Regions from separate parts of the Streptomyces sp. NPDC058008 genome, predicted to be linked through region 2. Evidence: riboswitches for the same ligand, from Rfam matches in the RefSeq annotation. Region 2 holds a riboswitch; each other region holds the start of a gene.
The links. A riboswitch is a leader RNA that binds a small molecule or an ion and turns the genes downstream of it on or off. The one in region 2 is predicted to bind cyclic di-AMP.

Region 1 (5,938 bases), on a different contig from region 2:
GTCGGGGACGTACGGGGCAAGGGGCTGGACGCCGTGGCGGCGGTGGCCGTCGTGATCGGGGCATTCCGGGAGGCGGCCGAGCAGGAGAGGTCGCTGGAGGGGGTGGTCCAGCGGCTGGAGCGGGCACTGGCACGGGAGGGCACGCGCCGGGGCGGGCTCGACTCCATGGAGGGGTTCGTCACCGTGGTGGTGGCGGAGATCCCGGTCGGCGCCGACACCCTGCGGGTCATCAACCGCGGCCACCCCGAGCCGATCGTGCTGTACCCGGACGGGGATCTCGACGTGCTGGCGCCGACCACCCCCGCCCTGCCCCTCGGGATGGGGCTGGGCGCGTGGCCGGACCGGTCGGACGAGTGGACGCTGCCGGCCGGGGCGATGTTCCTGGCGTTCACCGACGGCCTCTCCGAGGCGCGGGACGCGCAGGGCGTCTTCTACGACCCCGCGGCCCGGCTGCGCGGCCGGCTCTTCCCTGGGCCCGAGGAACTGCTGTCCGCCCTCACCGACGACGTACGGCTGCACACCCGCGGACGGTCGACGGACGACATGGCCCTCCTCGCGGTCGCCCGCCCCGCGCGGGGTCAGCGGGGGCGGCGGACGACGGTGAAGATCGTGCGACGGGACAGTGAATGACCGGTCGCGACGGTCGGTAGTCGAAGGACCCCGCTCCGCATAACATTTGACGCACCGTCAGAAACTGCTGGCCGGATGAAGGGCTCTCAAGTCGCCCGTTTGAGACCGTTTGACCCCTGAAAGTCCAGGCCGAAGCCGTGAACGATCTATCGGAACGGCTTGGAATCGGGCCCGGGTGTCTATTAACGTTCGATAACGCAGCGCGGTTGTACCTGCCGTCGCAAGAGGCGGCACCGTGCGCAGCGCCGAATTCCGCAAGGGAACCGGGGAACCACCTACATGGGGTGAATCGGACACCTGTGTCTCGTGAGAGACGAAGGGGCCCGTAGGAGACCTTCCTGCTCCGAACCCGTCAGCTAACCCGGTAGGCGAGAAGGAAGGAAAGGAGTGCGCCCACGTGGCGTCCAACCAGCCTGCCCCCGGGGCCCCGTCACCCTTCAGGTCCGACAGCTTCGGTGATGAGGACAGGACGTGGGAGGAATGGAACCCCACCGAGGAGTCCGTCCGTCCCGTCCGCGGCCGGCATCGCGTGGCCAAGCAGCGCGGCCTCGCCCGTAGCTCCACCGTCCTCGGCGTCGGCGTCATCGCGGCCGTCGGAGCGGGCGGCATGGCCACCGCGCAGAGCAAGCCGCCGGTCTCCATATCCCTTCCCGATTCCATCGCGGACAGTCTTCCCGATGCCAAGTCCCTGCCCGGCGTAGGCGCGTTCATGTCCGGCGGCTCCGACTCGGGCCACGAGACGGTCGCCGCGTCCTCCCCGCTCACCACCGCCGGTATCACCGCCGCCGAGGCCGAGCAGGGCGCCACCGACGCGGGCGAGGCGCTGCGCGCCCGCATCCTCCAGCAGGCCGAGCAGCAGCAGGCCGGGGCCGACGCCGACGCCCGGGCCGCCGAGGAGCAGGCGGCCGTCGAGGCTGCCGCGGCCCAGGCGGCGAAGAAGCAGAGCGCCGCCGAGGCCGAGGCCGCGGCGGAGAAGAAGGCGGCCGAAGAGGCGGCCGCGAAGAAGGCCGAGGCCGAGCGGCTGGCCAAGCTCGCCGCCAGTTACGCCGTCCCGACCTCCTCGTACTACATCAGCTCGACGTTCGGTCAGTCCGGTTCGATGTGGTCCTCCGGCTATCACACCGGGCTGGACTTCGCGGCCCCGACCGGCACCCCGGTCAAGGCCGTCCACAGCGGCACGATCAAGTCGGCCGGCTACTCCGGTTCCTACGGCTACCGCACGGTCCTGGTGCTCGATGACGGCACCGAGATCTGGTACTGCCACCAGTCCTCGATGGACGTGACGGCGGGACAGAAGGTCAGCACCGGCGACACCATCGGCCGCGTCGGCGCGACCGGCAACGTGACCGGCGCCCACCTGCACCTGGAGGTCCACACCGCGGACGGCTCGGGCATCGACCCGATGAGCTGGCTCCGCGGCAAGGGCCTCACCATCTGAGCCCGCGGGTCCTTCCGTGACGGGCCGGGCCCGGCCGGGGAGACCTGACCGTGGCCGGCCCGCGCGGGCCGGCCACGCCCGCGCAGGCCGGGCGCACCGGTAAGCGCTCGGGATGCGGGAGTCCGGTCCCGGTGGATCCGTGCGCGAGTCCCGGCCCGATCCGTACGAAGGACCCTTGGCGCCCGCGGTCGGCGCACCAGAACCCCGGCGGCCCTGACGCACGACCCCCCGACGTCAGGGCCGTCGGTTCTCTCCGTGGTCAAGAGCGCTCCACCGGGGCGAACGGTCCGGCCGGGCGGTCGTGCGCGGGGCAGGGGCCGGGCGGAGGCGTCCGGCCGGACCGGCCCGTGGGGCCCTCGACCGGGCGGGATGCGTCGCGGCCCTCCGGGGCGTCGTCCCTCCCGGCTCCGCCCGGCGCGACGGCCGTATCCACCGGTGGCCGTCTCCTGCGGCGAGCGTCAGAAGCGCGCCTGGCGGGGCAGGCGGCCCACTACGGCGCGCAGCCTCTCCCGCCCCGCCGAGACGCTCGCGTCCCACAGACCCGCTCCGTCACCGCTCAGCGAGAGGGACTGGAGCCGTCGCTCCTCGGCGAGGAAACCGGCGCCCGCCACGTTCTGGTCCAGCATCCCCGTCGCGGTGAGCGCCACATGGCCGCAGGACACGGCGTCGTCAGCGTGTCCCGAGCCATGGGCCAGCAGGGCGTACCGCAAGGTGAGGACGGCGAAGAACGCGTAGGTGCCGACGACATCGGTGATCCCCTCCTCCTTCGGCTGAAGCTCCGGGAACCGCTCCAGCAGCCGTAGGCGCTCGGCGGCGTCGGCGAGCGGCCGGTCGCACTGCCAGAGGCCGTGTACGGACTCCGCGTAGAGGTCCAGGTCGGATTCCCGGCCCGGTGCGGCCGCCCGCAAGCCCATGAACAGCGGCGTCATGCGTTCGGTGCCGGCGGCGACGAACAGGCGGACCGCGTCGCCGCCCCCGTCACCCAGCGCCTCCGCGACGGCGCGCTCCACCAGCGTCTCCACGTCCCGCCCTCCCGTTGGAACGGCCCTCCCGCTGGACCGGAGCGACAGGTTACCCAGCGGCCGGGCACCGGGGCTCGTCGGGCCGGAGCCCCGTGGGCGCCCGTCCGGGCGGGTGACTCCATCGGGGCGCGGCCGCGGACCGGCGGGAGAGGGCGGGGTCCCCGGGCGTGCGGTGCGGCGGTCCGCTTCCCGGGTGTGGTCCCGGCGGGTGCGCGGCGGAATATCTTCCTCTATGTCCTCGTTGTGCCGAGGCATGACATCTCTGCGCCCGCTCGGTTCCTCGAGCCTTCAGGTCTTCCCCCTCGCTCTCGGCGGCAACGTGTTCGGCTGGACGGCCGACCAGGAGCGGACGTTCGCCGTCCTCGACGCCTACGCGGCGGCCGGCGGCAACTTCATCGACACCGCCGACGCCTACACCGCGTGGATCCCCGGCAACGAGGGCGGTGAGTCGGAGACCCTCATCGGCGCGTGGCTGGCGTCCCGCTCCCGCCGCGACGATGTCGTCATCGCCACCAAGGTCGGCGCACACCCCTCGTACAAGGGGCTCGCGCCCTCCACGATCAAGGCGGCGGCCGAGGCGTCGCTCCGCCGGCTCGGCACCGACCACATCGACCTCTACTACACGCACTTCGACGACGAGAGCGTCCCCGTCGAGGAGATCGTCGCCGCGCTCGACGAGCTGGTGAAGGCGGGCACGGTGCGGGAGATCGCCGCCTCCAACATCAGCCCCGAACGGCTCCAGGCCTCCCTGGACTTCTCCGAGCGAGAGGGCCTGGCCCGCTACGTCGCCCTGCAACCGCACTACAACCTCGTCTCGCGCGACACCTACGAGGGCGCGCTCCAGGACACGGCGGCCCGCGCCGGTCTCGCCGCGGTCCCGTACTACGCGCTCGCCTCGGGCTTCCTCACCGGCAAGTACCGGCCGGGCGCGACGGTCGAGAGCGCGCGGGCCGAGGGCGCGGGCAAGCACCTGGACACCGAGCGCGGCCGCAAGGTGCTGGCGGCACTCGACCGGATCGCCCAGGAGCACGACGCGGAGATCGCCACCGTCGCGCTCGCCTGGCTGGCGTCGCAGCCGACCGTCGCCGCCCCGATCGCCTCCGCGCGTACGGTCGAGCAGCTTCCCGCCCTGGTGGCGGTGGCCGGCCTCCGGCTGACCGGGCAGGAGCTCGCGGAGCTGACCGAGGCCTCCGCCTGACGTTCCCGAGGTGCCCGAAGGCCCGTGTCGGACGGACCGTCCGCTCACGGGCCTTCGGGTATCCCAGGGGCCGGGGCCTTTCCGCCGGATCGATTCTCCGGACCGGGCACGCGCGTGCCCGGCCTGGTGCCACCCGCGCCGCACCCGAGGCCTCAGGCGGGCGGTCCGCTCCGCCTGCCGTCGTCCAGGTACGGGTTGTAGCCCCCGTAGTGCCGGTGCGGCGCGGGGAGCCGCTGCGGCGGGGGGCCGCCGTGGGGGAACTGACGGGGGAACGGGGGCCGCACCGGCGGCCGGTGGACGCGCAGCCGGCCCGTCGCGTGGGCGGCGTACGTCAGTGCCGGGCCCGCGATGTCCCTGCGCTGCCACAGGTGGTGCAGCAACTCCTGCTCGCGCACCGCGAAGTCGGGGCCCGCGCCGTCGTGGCGGGCCCGCCGTCGCAGCATGGCCAGGGACGTCGCGAACGACTCGTACTCGGCGACGGCGCGGGCCGCCGCCCTGCCCCGGGCGCGGTCGGGGTGGCCGTTCCAGTGCCGGGCCATGTCGCGGGCCATGCCGCGCGCCCGCATCGACGTCAGTGCGAGCGGTTCGGCGGGGGCCAGCCAGCCGGCCGCCGCGTACACCGGCAGTTCGACGGAGAGCGTGCGCAGTTCACGCTGGCGCGCCCAGATCGCCAGCCAGGTGACCAGGCCGAAGCTCGGCATCATGACGACGCCGTACACCAGGTAGAAGCCGTACGGTCCGATGGCCGACGAGCCGTTCCACAGGGCGTGCATGCCCATGGCGAGGACCAGCCCGAGCAGCGGCAGGACCACCCGGCGCACCCGGTGGCGTGCGCCGCCGAGCGCCGCGATGCCGAAGCCGATGCCGGAGAGCACCGTGAACAGGGGGTGCGCGAACGGTGACATCACCACGCGCACGAAGAACGTCCCCGCCGTCACGGAGGCGAAGCCCGTCGTACCGAGCTGCTGGTCCTCGCCGAAGGCGTTGCCCAGGTAGAGGATGTTCTCGGTGAACGCGAAGCCGGTCGCGGTGAAGCCCGCGACCACGATCCCGTCGACGATCCCGCCGAACTGCCGTCTGCGGAAGAGGAAGATCAGCAGGACCGCCACGGCCTTCGCGCTCTCCTCGACGACCGGGGCGACGAGGGTGGCACCGAGGGTGTCGGCGTTCGCCGGGTCCGCGGTGGCCGTCGCTATCCACCGGGTCGCGAAGGAGTTGGCGATGATCGCCACGAGCGCGGCGGCGCACGCGCCCCAGGCGAAGGCGAACAGCAGATTCCGCCACGGACCTGGTTCGACCCGGTCGAGCCAGCGGAACGCCGCCATCAGCAGCGGTACGGGCAGCACCGCCAGACCCAGCCCCACCAGGAAGCCCTCGGTGCCCGTCTGCTCGCGGACCAGGGCCAGGATCACCAGACCGCAGAGCGCGAGCACCGTGATCACCGCGCCGGCGCGGAACGCCTTGCTGCGCCAGACCAGGCCGACGCGGCGGGGCCGGTAACGCCACTGGCCTCGCTCCGGGACGGCGGCCAGGAACTCGTCGAGCTGCTGCTCCTCGAGAACCGGGACGGCCGGCTGCTGGTGCTGCACGGACCCCTCGGACATCCGACGACCCTAACGAGGGCGACTGACACCTGGCCACGCCACGGGG
Region 2 (5,938 bases):
ACCGGGCAGGGCCGACACCGAGGCGTGCTGGGAACTGGGAGCGACGGTCGCCGCCGGACTGATGGACTGACCGACGCCGCCCCCGACGGGATCCGCCTGTCGCCCGTTGCCTGCCGCCGGTCGTCCGCCCGTCGTACGCCGTGGACCGGACCGGGGCCGGGGAGCCCGCCGTCGTCCGTGCCCCCGGCTGTGACCTCCCCGGTGTCCGGCGGCGCGTCAGGTGCGGTCGATGTGCACGCTGGTCGACTTCACACGGGCCGTGGCCTGCATGCCGACCTCCAGCCCCAGCTCCTCGACGGCCTCCCGGGTCAGCAGCGACACGAGGCGGTGCGGTCCGGCCTGGATCTCGACCTGCGCGGCGACGTCACCGAGCTTCACCGCGGTGACGATGCCGGCGAAGGCGTTGCGCGCCGAGGTGTACGGAGTCTCCTCCTCGCCCGGCCCCGTCTGGGCGACCTCGACGGAGAACGCGGCCAGGTCCCGGCCGTCGATGAGCCGGCGCCCGCTCTCGTCACGCCGGGTGGCGACCCGCCCGGCGTCCGCCCAGCGGCGGGCGGTGTCAGGGCTGACGCCGAGAAGACGTGCCGCCTGCCCGATGGTATAGAGCTGCATGTGCGGCATGATACGTAAAAAGGTCTGGCATGTGCAATGTTTTCAGGCGTATCGCCTTGCTGGTGCGACCTGCCGCGCGATGCTGGCGATGGTGCTCTCCGCGCCCGTGGACGGTGAGGGCGAGCATACCGGCGGCGGCATCGCCGAAGCCGCGTACGACGGGACGACGACACGCGCGGCGACGGGGTGACGCCCCGCCGGATTCGCGCCAACCCCGCGCCGTCGGCCGCGCCCGGCACCCCGCTCGCCAGGCCCGCGCGAGTGCACGCGGCGGCGCCGGCCGGAAGCGGATCCGCCCCGCCCGCATGCCGATCACCGCAGGTGGCAGGGGTTCCACAGGCGGCGGGCGGGTGTGCTGCAAGGGGGGTGCGATCATCTCGGCCATTCTTAAATCAGTTGCTTGACTCAATGGATGGTGAGCGATTGCCTGTATCCCGAGACGCCTTCGAGCGAGGAGCCGGCTGATGGAGCGCACGGTGCGGGCCGAGCAGGTCAGCGAGACCAGGGAGCGGATCCTGCGCGCCGCCGAGCGGCTCTTCGCCGAACGCGGCGTCTACGCGGTGTCCAACCGCCGGGTCAGCGAGGCCGCGCGGCAGGGCAACAACGCCGCGGTCGGCTACCACTTCGGCACGAAGGCCGACCTGGTCCGTGCGATCGCCCGGAAGCACAGCCGGCAGATCGAGGAGGCCAGGGAGCGTCAGCTCGCGGGTATCCAGGACCCCTCGGACATAGCGGAGTGGGTGGCCTGCCTGGTGCGGCCCACCACCGAGCACCTGGCCACGCTGGGCAGCCCCACCTGGTTCGCACGGTTCTGCGCCCAGGCCATGACCGACCCCGCGCTGCAGGACATCATGGCCGAGGAGTCGCTCGCCTGCCCGCCGACGCTGCGGGCCCTCGACGGGCTCAACCTCTGCCTGCCCGACCTGCCGCCCGAGGTCCATATCGAGCGCGCCGCGATGGCGCGCAACCTGGTCCTGCACACCTGTGCCGAGCGTGAACGGGCCCTCGCGGCGAACACCGCCACCTCCCGCACCAGCTGGCACGACACCGCCACCGGCCTGATCGACGCGGTCGTCGGACTGTGGACCGCGCCGGTCACACCCTGCCGCTGACGACCCCTCCGCGCCACGCCCATCCCCCCACAGGTGCATCGACGGCCCCCTCGACCCGGGCCGCCGTAGCCCGGACAGAGGCTCCATGACTCCCTCCCGCCCCCGCCAGGCCTGCGCGTACGCCGTGGAACGGCCCGGCTGCGGACCCTGGACGCGTACGCGGTCCGGTCCGCCGGGTTCCGTTCCGGCGCCCCCGCGCTCCGCGCCGCCGCCGTAGCCACCCGACCTCGGCCGGACAACCCGCCGCAACAGCAGCGGACGGCGTTCGCCTCCGTTTGCCCCGGCGTACCGCGGGCGCCCTCCGCCAGGACCGGCGGCCCCGCTCACCGACCCCTCGAAACCGCCCGCGCCTGTCAACGGCCGGCGGCACGTCAGCAACCCGCACGACGAAGTGAGGAAGCGATGACCAGCACGGTAGGTACGGAAGGTCCGCAGAGCACGTCGGCCCCGGAATTCCCGATGTCCCGGGCGGCGGGCTGCCCCTTCGATCCGCCACCCGCACTGAAGGCCGAGCAGGAACAGGGCCCGCTCAGGAAGGTCCGGCTGTGGGACGGCTCCACCCCCTGGCTGGTGACCCGCTACGCCGATCAGCGCACCCTCCTCGCCGACCCGAGGGTCAGTGCCGACATCACCCGCCCCGGGTACCCCAGCCCCGCCCCGCTGCGGGGCTCGACCTTCAGCTTCATCCTCATGGACGACCCCGAGCACGCGCGGCAGCGGCGGATGGTGACCGCCCCCTTCACGATCAAACGGATCGAGGCGCTGCGGCCGGCCGTCCAGAAGATCGTGGACGGACTGATCGACGAGATGCTGTCCGGGCCTCCGCGGACCGATCTCGTCCAGACGTTCGCGCTGCCCGTCCCGTCGCTCGTCATCTGCGCACTGCTCGGAGTGCCCTACAGCGACCACGACTTCTTCCAGGAGAACAGCAGGGCCCTCATCAGCCGCACCCTGCCCCCCGAGCAACGGAACGCGGCCCACGACAAGCTGATCGGCTATCTGGACGAGCTGATGGGCCACAAGATCGCCCGGCCCGCAGACGACCTGCTGTCAGGACTCGGCACCCGGGTCGAGGCGGGCGAGCTGTCCCGCCGGGAAGCGGCCGAGATGGGCGTGCTCCTGCTGCTCGCCGGACACGAGACCACGGCGAACATGATCGCTCTGGGCACCCTCGCCCTCCTCCAGAACCCCGACCAGCTCGCCCTGCTCCGCGACACCGAGGACCCGAAAACGGTCGCCGGCGCGGTGGAGGAACTGCTGCGCTACCTCAACATCACGCACACCGGCCGCCGCCGTGTGGCACGGGAGGACATCGAGATCGCGGGCGAGGTCATCCGGGCCGGCGAGGGCATCATCGTGCCCAACGACATCGGCAACCGCGACCCCGAGGTCTTCGCCGACCCGGACCGGCTCGACCTCCGGCGTGACGCACGGCGCCACGTCGCCTTCGGCTTCGGCGTGCACCAGTGCCTGGGGCAGCCGCTGGCCCGCATGGAACTACAGGTCGTCTACAGCACGCTCTACCGGCGCATCCCCACCCTCCGGCTGGACGCGCCCCTGGAGGAGCTGTCGTTCAAGCACGACGTGTCCGTCTACGGCGTGCACGCCCTTCCGGTGGCCTGGTGACCCCTCGTCCCCTCATCCGCCCCGCAGTGACACCGACCACGAAGGAGTGCTCATGAAGGTGATCCTCGACCAGGACAAGTGCGTGGCGTCCGGGCAGTGCGTGATCGCCGCCGACGACGTCTTCGACCAGGACGACGACGGCATCGCCGTACTGCTCGACGCCGAGCCGGACCAGGCCCGGGCGGACGACGTCCAGCAGGCCGCTGCCGTCTGTCCGGCACTCGCCATCCGTATCCAGGGCTGACGCACGGGTCGGGCGGGGGCCGCGAGCCGCGCCGGTCCACGCCCGACCGCACCTCCTACGGGACGGGGCGGTGCCGGCCCGTGGTGGCGCGGACCGTCCGGCCCCCGCCTCAGGCGGGTGATCAGGTCCCGAGCCCGGGTACGGCACGGTCTGCGGCATCCGGGCGAAGGGGTCTGCGCAGGAGCCCGGAAGTGCCTCACGGCAGGGGATGCGGTCACGGAGGACCGGCCGCGACCCTCTCGCCGTGGGGCACTTCTCGCATGTCCGGGACGGGTGCTGTGCCGCTGAGGCCCCGGGGCTGGCCGTAGCGGAGCCGCGCCCGCTCGTGGCGGCCCACGCGCCCCGCCCCGCCCCGTGCACGGCGTGATCCGGGCCCTGCCCCTTCCTCGGGGGTCGAGGGCAGGACGGTACGACCGAGGCCGGTGTACGGACACCTCTCGCGCGGCACGGACACCGAGGCGGGCCCCCCTTCCCGGGCTCGCCCCGCCCTCAGCCGTCGCCCCGCCCTGCCCCCAGCCGTCGTCCTGCCCCCGCCGTCGCCCCGCAGCAGGACGGCGCACCTCACGTGCTCAAGGGCCTATGGCCTGGGGCGCCTCCCGGCCCGTCCGGCCGTCTCAGTGCGGCTTCCAGCTGAGCTTGCCGCCGCCCACCCACCGGACCGAGGCCGGGTCGTCGAGGTCATGGACGATGATCCCCACCGTCGCGGCGGCGATCAGCACGTCCGTCATCGCGGTCGCGTTCCCGATGACCTCGCCGTCGATCTCCACGGTGCGGAAGGGCGGGTCCCCGGGCTGCACGGGCAGCACGGTGATCCGTGGGGCCGGGTGGTGCGGGCTCTCAGTCATGGGCGGATCGGTTCCACGTGGGCCCTCCGGGTATGCCTGAGCACCCACCACATGGCCCTTATGCCCGTTTTAGGGCGCTTTTGGAATTTAATCCCGTAATCCATAAAAGGCCATTTCGTGTGACCTGAGCCCCTTCGCGCTGGAGCAAATCGCCCGAATCGGACTCCGTGACCAGGGTCACCTTATGTGGACCGGACGCCCGGATGCGGAGGCCGGTTCCCTTCTGCGCCAAGAGGGGCGAGCGGCGCGGTGTGGGGTGGATTACATGAATTCCCGTGAATTGATCTTGCGAATGAATTGTGATCACCGAAGCAGGCTTGTTCCTTTCCCTATTTCTCGCCTACGGTCACCATCACTCCGGGCGGAACGCCGAATCCTGCCGCCGCCCGGTTACCCGACCACTTCTCGTACGGCAGGAGCGGGGGACCCAGGTAAGTGCCGATCCGGTATCCGGAGCGGCTCGGGGTGAAGTCGCATTCGTATGCGGCCGGGCATCTCCAGCTCGAACCCGACAGCTCACTTCGCAGGCGACGGAGAGGAATTCAGCATGCCCGAAAACGGTAAGCACCGTAGCTTCAGGACCCGTTCGCTGACCCGCGGCATCATCGCCGTGAGCACCGGCGGAGCCGCTCTGGCCCTCCCCGTGATCGGCGCGACGAGCGCCTTCGCGGCCCCGGCCCAGCCGGTCGCCGTCGAAAAGGCGGCGACGTCTACTGCCGTGACCGGCAAGGGAATTGCCGCGCAGAAGTCCGAGTCCGCGACCTATTCCGTGATCTTGGGTGACACCCTCGCCAAGATCGCACGCGAGCATTCCGTCAGCGGTGGCTGGAAGGCTCTGTACGAGGACAACCAGAAGGCTGTCGGCGGAAATCCGGACCTGATTCACCCGGGCCTGAAGCTGACCATCGGCGCCAAGGCCGAGAACAAGTCCGCGGACAAGGCCGGGAAGGCCGAATCCAAGGCCTCCGCCTCGTCCGACCGCGCCGAGGGAAGCGCCGACCGCGCCGACCGTTCGGAGCGGGCCGGAACCTCCATAGCCGAGGACGCCGTCCCCGCTGCCCAGGCCGTTCCGGCCGCCGAGCCGGTCACCTACACGAACGACCTCGACGGCTGGATCAAGGAGTCGCTCGCCGTCATGGCCGAGCACGGCATCCCCGGCACCTACGAGGGCATCCACCGCAACATCATCCGCGAGTCCTCGGGCAACCCCCAGGCCATCAACAACTGGGACTCCAACGCCGCCGCGGGCATCCCGTCCAAGGGCCTGCTCCAGGTGATCGACCCGACCTTCCAGGCCTACCACGTGCCCGGTACGTCCATGGACAGCTACGACCCGGTCGCGAACATCACCGCCGCGTGCAACTACGCCGCGGACAAGTACGGCTCGATCGACAACGTCTTCTCGGCCTACTGAGTCCTCCCCGAGGCCGGACCGCCGACGCACGCGCGTGTGACGGCGGACGGGTGACGGAGTGACAGGACCGGCGGGTGGTGGGGGG
Region 3 (5,938 bases), on a different contig from region 2:
CGGTCTTCCGCGTCCAGGAGGGCGACGCGGTGTTCTCGCCCCGCCTGGCCGGCTTCGTCCTGGACGCCTTCGCCTCGACGGACGCCCCGCCGGTCGACGAGGACCTGGACCGGCTGACGCAGCGGGAGCGCGAGGTGCTGCGGCTGATCGCCCGGGGATACGCGTACAAGGAGATCGCCAAGCAGCTCTTCATCTCGGTGAAGACCGTCGAGTCCCATGTCTCGGCGGTGCTGCGCAAGCTCCAGCTGTCCAACCGGCACGAGCTGACCCGCTGGGCCACGGCGCGCAGGCTGGTCTGAGCCGGGAGCGCCCGGGCGGGGCCGCGACCGGGCTGAGGCGGACTCAGGCGGGTTCCTCCAGCGCGATGTTGAGCTTCTCGCCCACCCGGCGGTAGCCGATGCCCGCGTAGATCCGCTCGACGTCGGGGCCGCCCGGCTCCAGCCACACCGTGGTGAAGCCGCGTGTGAAGGCGGTGCGGGTCAGCCAGGCGGAGAGCGCCGCGCCGACGCCCCGGCGGCGGAAGGCTTCGGCGACGGCCAGGCCCGCCAGCTCGCCGATCCCGTCCACCGGTGCCGGGCAGCCGCCCGCCCCGGCGGGCCTGCCGTCCACGGTGGCCAGCGCCGACACCCCGCCGCCCGCCGTCGCCCGGCGCAGCCACGCGATCTCGCCGTCGTCCGGCCCGCCCTCGCCGCCGAATCCGGTGTGCTGCACGGCTGCGGCCGAGGTGAACTCCGCGTCGGTGACGGGCTCGGAGACCCGCAGACCGTCCACCGGCTCCGGTGCGACGAGGCCGTCGGGGGCGCACGCCATGACCGGTGCGCGGTTCTCCGCCGTGAAACCGGCCGCCAGCAGGGCCGGTTCGACGGCCGGTGCCCATGACGGCAGGAACTCCAGCCGGGGCAGCCGGCCGCGCTCGCGGAACGCGGCGACCAGGTCGGCGACCTCCCCCGCGGTCGGTTCGGCGCCCTGGTCGGGGACGGCGTAGTTGGCGAACTTCAACTCCCGGTCGGGGGTGTGGCGCACGGTGAAGGGCCCCACCCGGTAGTGGCCGGGGGAGCGGAGGGTGGTCGTGCGCGCGTAACGCTGGATGGCGGTGTCCATGAGCCCGGGAGCCTAGGCGACCCGGGTCGCTCCGGCGAAAGGCATTTGTGAGATCGGCGCGATCCGCACGGGAGCGCCCGGGCGCGGGGCGTGGATCATCTGGCCGCCGCCGATGTAGAGCCCGACATGGGTGACCCCGGAGTAGAAGAACACCAGGTCCCCGGGGACGAGTTCGGAGCGCGCCACGCGCCGGCCCGCGTTGATCTGGGTGTACGTGGTGCGGGGCAGGGAGATGCCCGCCGCCCGCCAGGCGGCCTGGGTGAGGCCGGAGCAGTCGAAGGAGGCGGGCCCGCTGGCGCCCCAGACGTACGGCTTGCCGAGGGCGCCGTACGCGAAGGCGACGGCCTGCGCCGCGCGGGCGTTGGGGGCGGCCACGGAGCCGCGCGGGGTGCCGCGGTCCGCGCGTACGCCGCTGCCGCCGTGCGCGGCGTCGGCCGAGCGCTCGTAGTCGGCGCGCTGGGCGGCGGTGAGGGTGGCCAGGAGCCTGCGGGCGTCGGCGAGCTTCGTGCGGACGGCGTCCTTGTGCTGCTCCAGGTCGGCCCGGCGGGCGGCGAGCACCGCGAGTTCGTCCTGGGCCCGGGCGCGGAGCCGGGCGAGGTCGGCGGCCTGCCGGCGCACGCCGTTGAGCGCACCGGCCTGGCGGTCGCCCGCCCGGTCCTCGAAGGAGGCCCGCTCCAGGTACTGGTCGGGGTCGGAGGAGAGGGCCAGCCGCACGGCGGGGTCGATGCCGGCGCTGCGGTACTGGGCGGCGGCGAACGCCCCGAGGGCCTCCCGCGCGGCGTTCAGGCGCTCGGTCCCGCGGGCGGCCTCGTCGCGCAGCGCGTCCAGGGACCTCTCGGCCTCGGCCGACCGCTCCTTCGCGCCGTTGTACTCCTCGGTCGCCACCTCGGCGTCGTGGTAGAGCCGGTCCACCTTGGCCTCGACCTGGGCCGGGGTGAGGCGGGGGTTGGCCTGCGCGGCGCCGTCGAGGACGGTCGCGGCCGCCGCTCCGGCGAGGGCGAGGGTGGCCGCCCGGCGGGCGGCGGGCCCGGTGAACAGACGCTGCCTGGGCTTGCGGTGAGCGGCTTCTCGATGGGCGGCCACGGGGGTGGTGCGTCCTTCCGTTCGACTGCCCGCCGGGGGGTACCGCCGGGCCCGCCGGGGTCCCGCGGCGGGCCGCCACAGGGGGAGCGGCCCGCCGCGGGACTTCCGGCGGGGCGACCGGGATGCCGCCCGGTGCGGGGGCGGCGATGCGGATCCGGTCACCTGGGAGGGACGCTAAACCCGGCACACAGGGCGGAGGCGTAATGACAGGTATTGCCCTCATGTGCTGTTTCGTTTCCGTCCAATGACCGGAAAAATCAACCGGAGTCCGGCAATCCGTGCAGCTCGGGGGCAACTCATCGGTAAGTCCTACCTGGCCGAAGAGTGGTGATATGGCCGCGGTTAGGCTGCGGCCATGGACGTACTCATCAATGTCTTCGTGGCCTTGCACATCATCGGTATCGCCTCCCTGCTGGGCGGTTTCCTGACCCAGATGAAGGCCATGGGGGCGGGCACGGCCCGCTTCGTCCCGGCCATGCTGCACGGCGCGCTCACCATGCTCGTCACGGGCGTCGCCCTGGTCGGCCTCAACCAGGCCGACGACCACACCGTGAACAACATCAAGATCGGCGTCAAGCTGCTGGTCCTGATCGTGATCCTCGCGCTCGTCTACGTGAAGCGGGACGAGGAGAAGGCGGACAAGGGCGCGTTCGCCGCGGTCGGCGGGCTGACGGTCGCCAACATCTTCATCGCCACGCTCTGGACCTGAGCGGGCGGCGGTTCCGGCGCCACGCTCCGGCCTGAGCGGCCTCATCGGACGGTGGAGGGCCCGGGGATTCCCCCGGGCCCTCCACCGCGTGCGGGCGCCGTGGGCTACGCCGGGCGCACGCTGCCGTAGATCGGCATGTAGTAGATCGACTCCTCGCGGACGTTCGCGCCCGGCTTCGGCGCGTGGATCATCATCCCGTCGCCCTTGTAGATCCCGACGTGGCTGATGTCGTCGTAGAAGAAGACCAGGTCCCCCGGCCTGAGGTCCGCCGTGGCCACGCGGGTGCCGACCTCGACCTGGTCCCACGTGGTGCGGGGGAGGCTGACGCCCGCCGCCTTCCAGGCGGCCTGGGTGAGCCCGGAGCAGTCGTACGAGGACGGGCCCGTCGCCCCCCACACGTAGGGCTTGCCGATCTGGGCCCGTGCGAAGGCCAGGACCTTCTCGGCCTTCGTGGCGTAGCCGCTGCCGGAGTCCGTGCCGGTCCCGGCTCCGGTCCCCGTGCCGGTCCCCGGCTTCGCGGCCTCCTCCTTGGCGCCCTGCCCGGCCTTCTTCTTCGCGGCGGCCTGCTGCCTGGCCAGCTCCTCCGCCTTGCGCCGGGCCTCCGCCTCCTTCTTGCGCTCCAGCTCCGCGAGCCGCGCCTTCTCCTCGGCGGTCAGCTCCGACAGCAGCGAGCGCGCCTCGGTGAGCTTCGTCTGCACCTGCTGCTTGCTGGTGCGCAGGGAAGCCTGCGACTTCGTGAGCGTCTCCAGGCTCTTCGTCGCCTCGACGCGCTTGGCCGCCGCCTCCTTCTGCTGCGTACGGAAGTCGGCGACCGCCTTCTGCTGCTGGCTGGTCATCCGGGCCATCAGCTGGTCCTGGTCGAAGTACGACTGCGGGTCGTCCGCGAGGAAGAACGTCGCCGTCGGGGCGATCGAGCCGGTGCGGTACTGCGCGGCCGCGTAGCCGCCCAGCTCCCTGCGGGTCTCGTTGAGCTTGTCGGCCCGCTTCGCCGCCGCCTCCAGCAGCGCGTCGACCTTGGAACGCTGCTCGGCCGACGCGGTCTTCGCCTGGTTGTACTCCTGTGTCGCCACCCCGGCCTGCCGGTACAGGGAGTCGACCCGCTTCTGCACTTCCTCGATGCCGGGCTTGGGCTCGGCCGGTGCCGCCGTCGCGCTCTGCGTGGAGAGCAGGGTGACGGAGGCCAGCGCCGCGGTCGTGAGACCGATGGCGGGGGTGGTGCGCACCCGGGTGCGCGGCTTGCGATGCGATGCCAAGGCCGGCATCTCCTTCCGTGGACCGCCTACCGGGTTAGCTGTCGGGTTCGGGCGGAACGGAAGGCTGCCCTACGGTCCGGTGGGGAAGGACCGATTCACCCCGGTGCTGCGTGTGGGTCCCCGGTTCCGGCCCCGACGAGGGGGTGCGGATTCGGCGGGGGTGCCCGTGCGGCGCGGTTCGCCTCAAAGGGGTACGGGGCACCCGTCCGAGCACGCTAACCAACCCGTGGTGCCCCTGTGAAGGTTGATGTTCGATATGCCCGATACATTTTCGTGACCTTTCCCCCGTGGTCGTCCCCGTGGCCGGAAGACGCCCCGGAATTTCACGTTCCGTGTGCGGTCGGTCTCGATACGCGCACGGTCCGGGGTACTTGTCGCCGATGCGGCCCGGGCTGTCGGTGCGTCCGCCTAGACTCGTGAGGCGATGAGCAGCCTCTTTGACGACAGTTTCCTGACCGGCCTCCAGCAAGCGGAGGACGGCCCCCCGCCGCCCCCCGAGGAGCACGCGCCCGAAGCGGTGCCGGAGGGCCTCTTCGAGGACGTCTTCGACGCGCCTCCGCCGCCGCGCGACGCCCACTACCGCGACGGCGCCCCGCGCCCCGTCATCGACGCCGCCGCGCTGCTCGACGGGCTGAACACCGAACAGCGCGCCGCCGTCGTGCACGCCGGATCGCCGCTGCTCATCGTCGCCGGGGCCGGCTCGGGCAAGACCCGGGTGCTCACCCACCGCATCGCCCACCTCCTGGCCGAGCGCGGGGTGCACCCGGGGCAGATCCTCGCGATCACCTTCACCAACAAGGCCGCCGGCGAGATGAAGGAGCGCGTCGAGGACCTCGTCGGCCCGCGCGCCAACGCCATGTGGGTCATGACCTTCCACAGCGCCTGTGTGCGGATCCTGCGCCGCGAGTCGAAGCGCCTCGGCTTCACCTCGTCGTTCTCGATCTACGACGCCGCCGACTCCAAGCGGCTGATGGCGCTGGTCTGCCGCGACCTGGACCTCGACCCGAAGCGCTACCCGCCGAAGTCGTTCACGGCCAAGGTCTCGAACCTGAAGAACGAGCTGATCGACGAGGAGACCTTCGCCGGCCAGGCCGCCGACGGCTTCGAGAAGACGCTGGCGCAGGCGTACGCGCTCTACCAGGCCCGGCTCCGCGAGGCCAACGCCCTGGACTTCGACGACATCATCATGACGGCGGTGCACCTGCTCCAGGCGTTCCCCGACGTCGCCGAGCACTACCGCCGCCGCTTCCGGCACGTCCTGGTCGACGAGTACCAGGACACCAACCACGCCCAGTACACCCTGGTGCGTGAGCTGGTGGGCCCGTCCGGTGAGGCCGACGCCCCGGGCGAGCTGTGCGTCGTCGGTGACGCGGACCAGTCGATCTACGCCTTCCGCGGCGCGACCATCCGCAACATCCTCCAGTTCGAGGAGGACTATCCGGACGCGACCACGATCATGCTGGAGCAGAACTACCGCTCCACCCAGACGATCCTCTCCGCGGCCAACGCCGTCATCGAGCGCAACGAGAGCCGCCGCCCCAAGAACCTCTGGACGAACGCCGGCGCCGGCACCCGGATCGCGGGCTACGTCGCCGACACCGAGCACGACGAGGCGCAGTTCGTGGCCGACGAGATCGACCGGCTGACCGACGCGGGGGACGCGAAGGCGGGCGACGTCGCCGTCTTCTACCGCACGAACGCCCAGTCCCGTGTCTTCGAGGAGATCTTCATCCGCGTCGGGCTGCCCTACAAGGTCGTCGGCGGAGTGCGCTTCTACGAGCGCAAGGAGGTC

Region 1: another riboswitch for cyclic di-AMP. It lies ahead of ACFVS9_RS03535 (M23 family metallopeptidase); the one in region 2 lies ahead of ACFVS9_RS14935 (transglycosylase SLT domain-containing protein).
Region 3: another riboswitch for cyclic di-AMP. It lies ahead of ACFVS9_RS19575 (NlpC/P60 family protein); the one in region 2 lies ahead of ACFVS9_RS14935 (transglycosylase SLT domain-containing protein).

Annotation. Positions count from the first base shown of each region.
Region 1 is NZ_JBHVQX010000002.1:389,517-395,454, forward strand. Features, by position in the region: gene ACFVS9_RS03530 (PP2C family protein-serine/threonine phosphatase) at 1-630, shown strand, start outside; cyclic di-AMP (ydaO/yuaA leader) riboswitch at 864-1,016, shown strand; gene ACFVS9_RS03535 (M23 family metallopeptidase) at 1,028-2,068, shown strand; gene ACFVS9_RS03540 (hypothetical protein) at 2,527-3,090, opposite strand; gene ACFVS9_RS03545 (aldo/keto reductase) at 3,344-4,288, shown strand; gene ACFVS9_RS03550 (PrsW family intramembrane metalloprotease) at 4,441-5,892, opposite strand.
Region 2 is NZ_JBHVQX010000012.1:192,160-198,097, reverse strand. Features, by position in the region: gene ACFVS9_RS14970 (flavodoxin family protein) at 1-70, shown strand, start outside; gene ACFVS9_RS14965 (molybdopterin-binding protein) at 217-612, opposite strand; gene ACFVS9_RS14960 (hypothetical protein) at 620-802, shown strand; gene ACFVS9_RS14955 (TetR/AcrR family transcriptional regulator) at 1,077-1,724, shown strand; gene ACFVS9_RS14950 (cytochrome P450) at 2,127-3,350, shown strand; gene ACFVS9_RS14945 (ferredoxin) at 3,403-3,594, shown strand; gene ACFVS9_RS14940 (hypothetical protein) at 4,209-4,439, opposite strand; cyclic di-AMP (ydaO/yuaA leader) riboswitch at 4,797-4,982, shown strand; gene ACFVS9_RS14935 (transglycosylase SLT domain-containing protein) at 4,987-5,853, shown strand.
Region 3 is NZ_JBHVQX010000018.1:30,846-36,783, reverse strand. Features, by position in the region: gene ACFVS9_RS19595 (LuxR C-terminal-related transcriptional regulator) at 1-299, shown strand, start outside; gene ACFVS9_RS19590 (GNAT family N-acetyltransferase) at 343-1,101, opposite strand; gene ACFVS9_RS19585 (NlpC/P60 family protein) at 1,114-2,184, opposite strand; gene ACFVS9_RS19580 (hypothetical protein) at 2,540-2,893, shown strand; gene ACFVS9_RS19575 (NlpC/P60 family protein) at 2,998-4,155, opposite strand; cyclic di-AMP (ydaO/yuaA leader) riboswitch at 4,154-4,313, opposite strand; gene pcrA (DNA helicase PcrA) at 4,571-5,938, shown strand, end outside.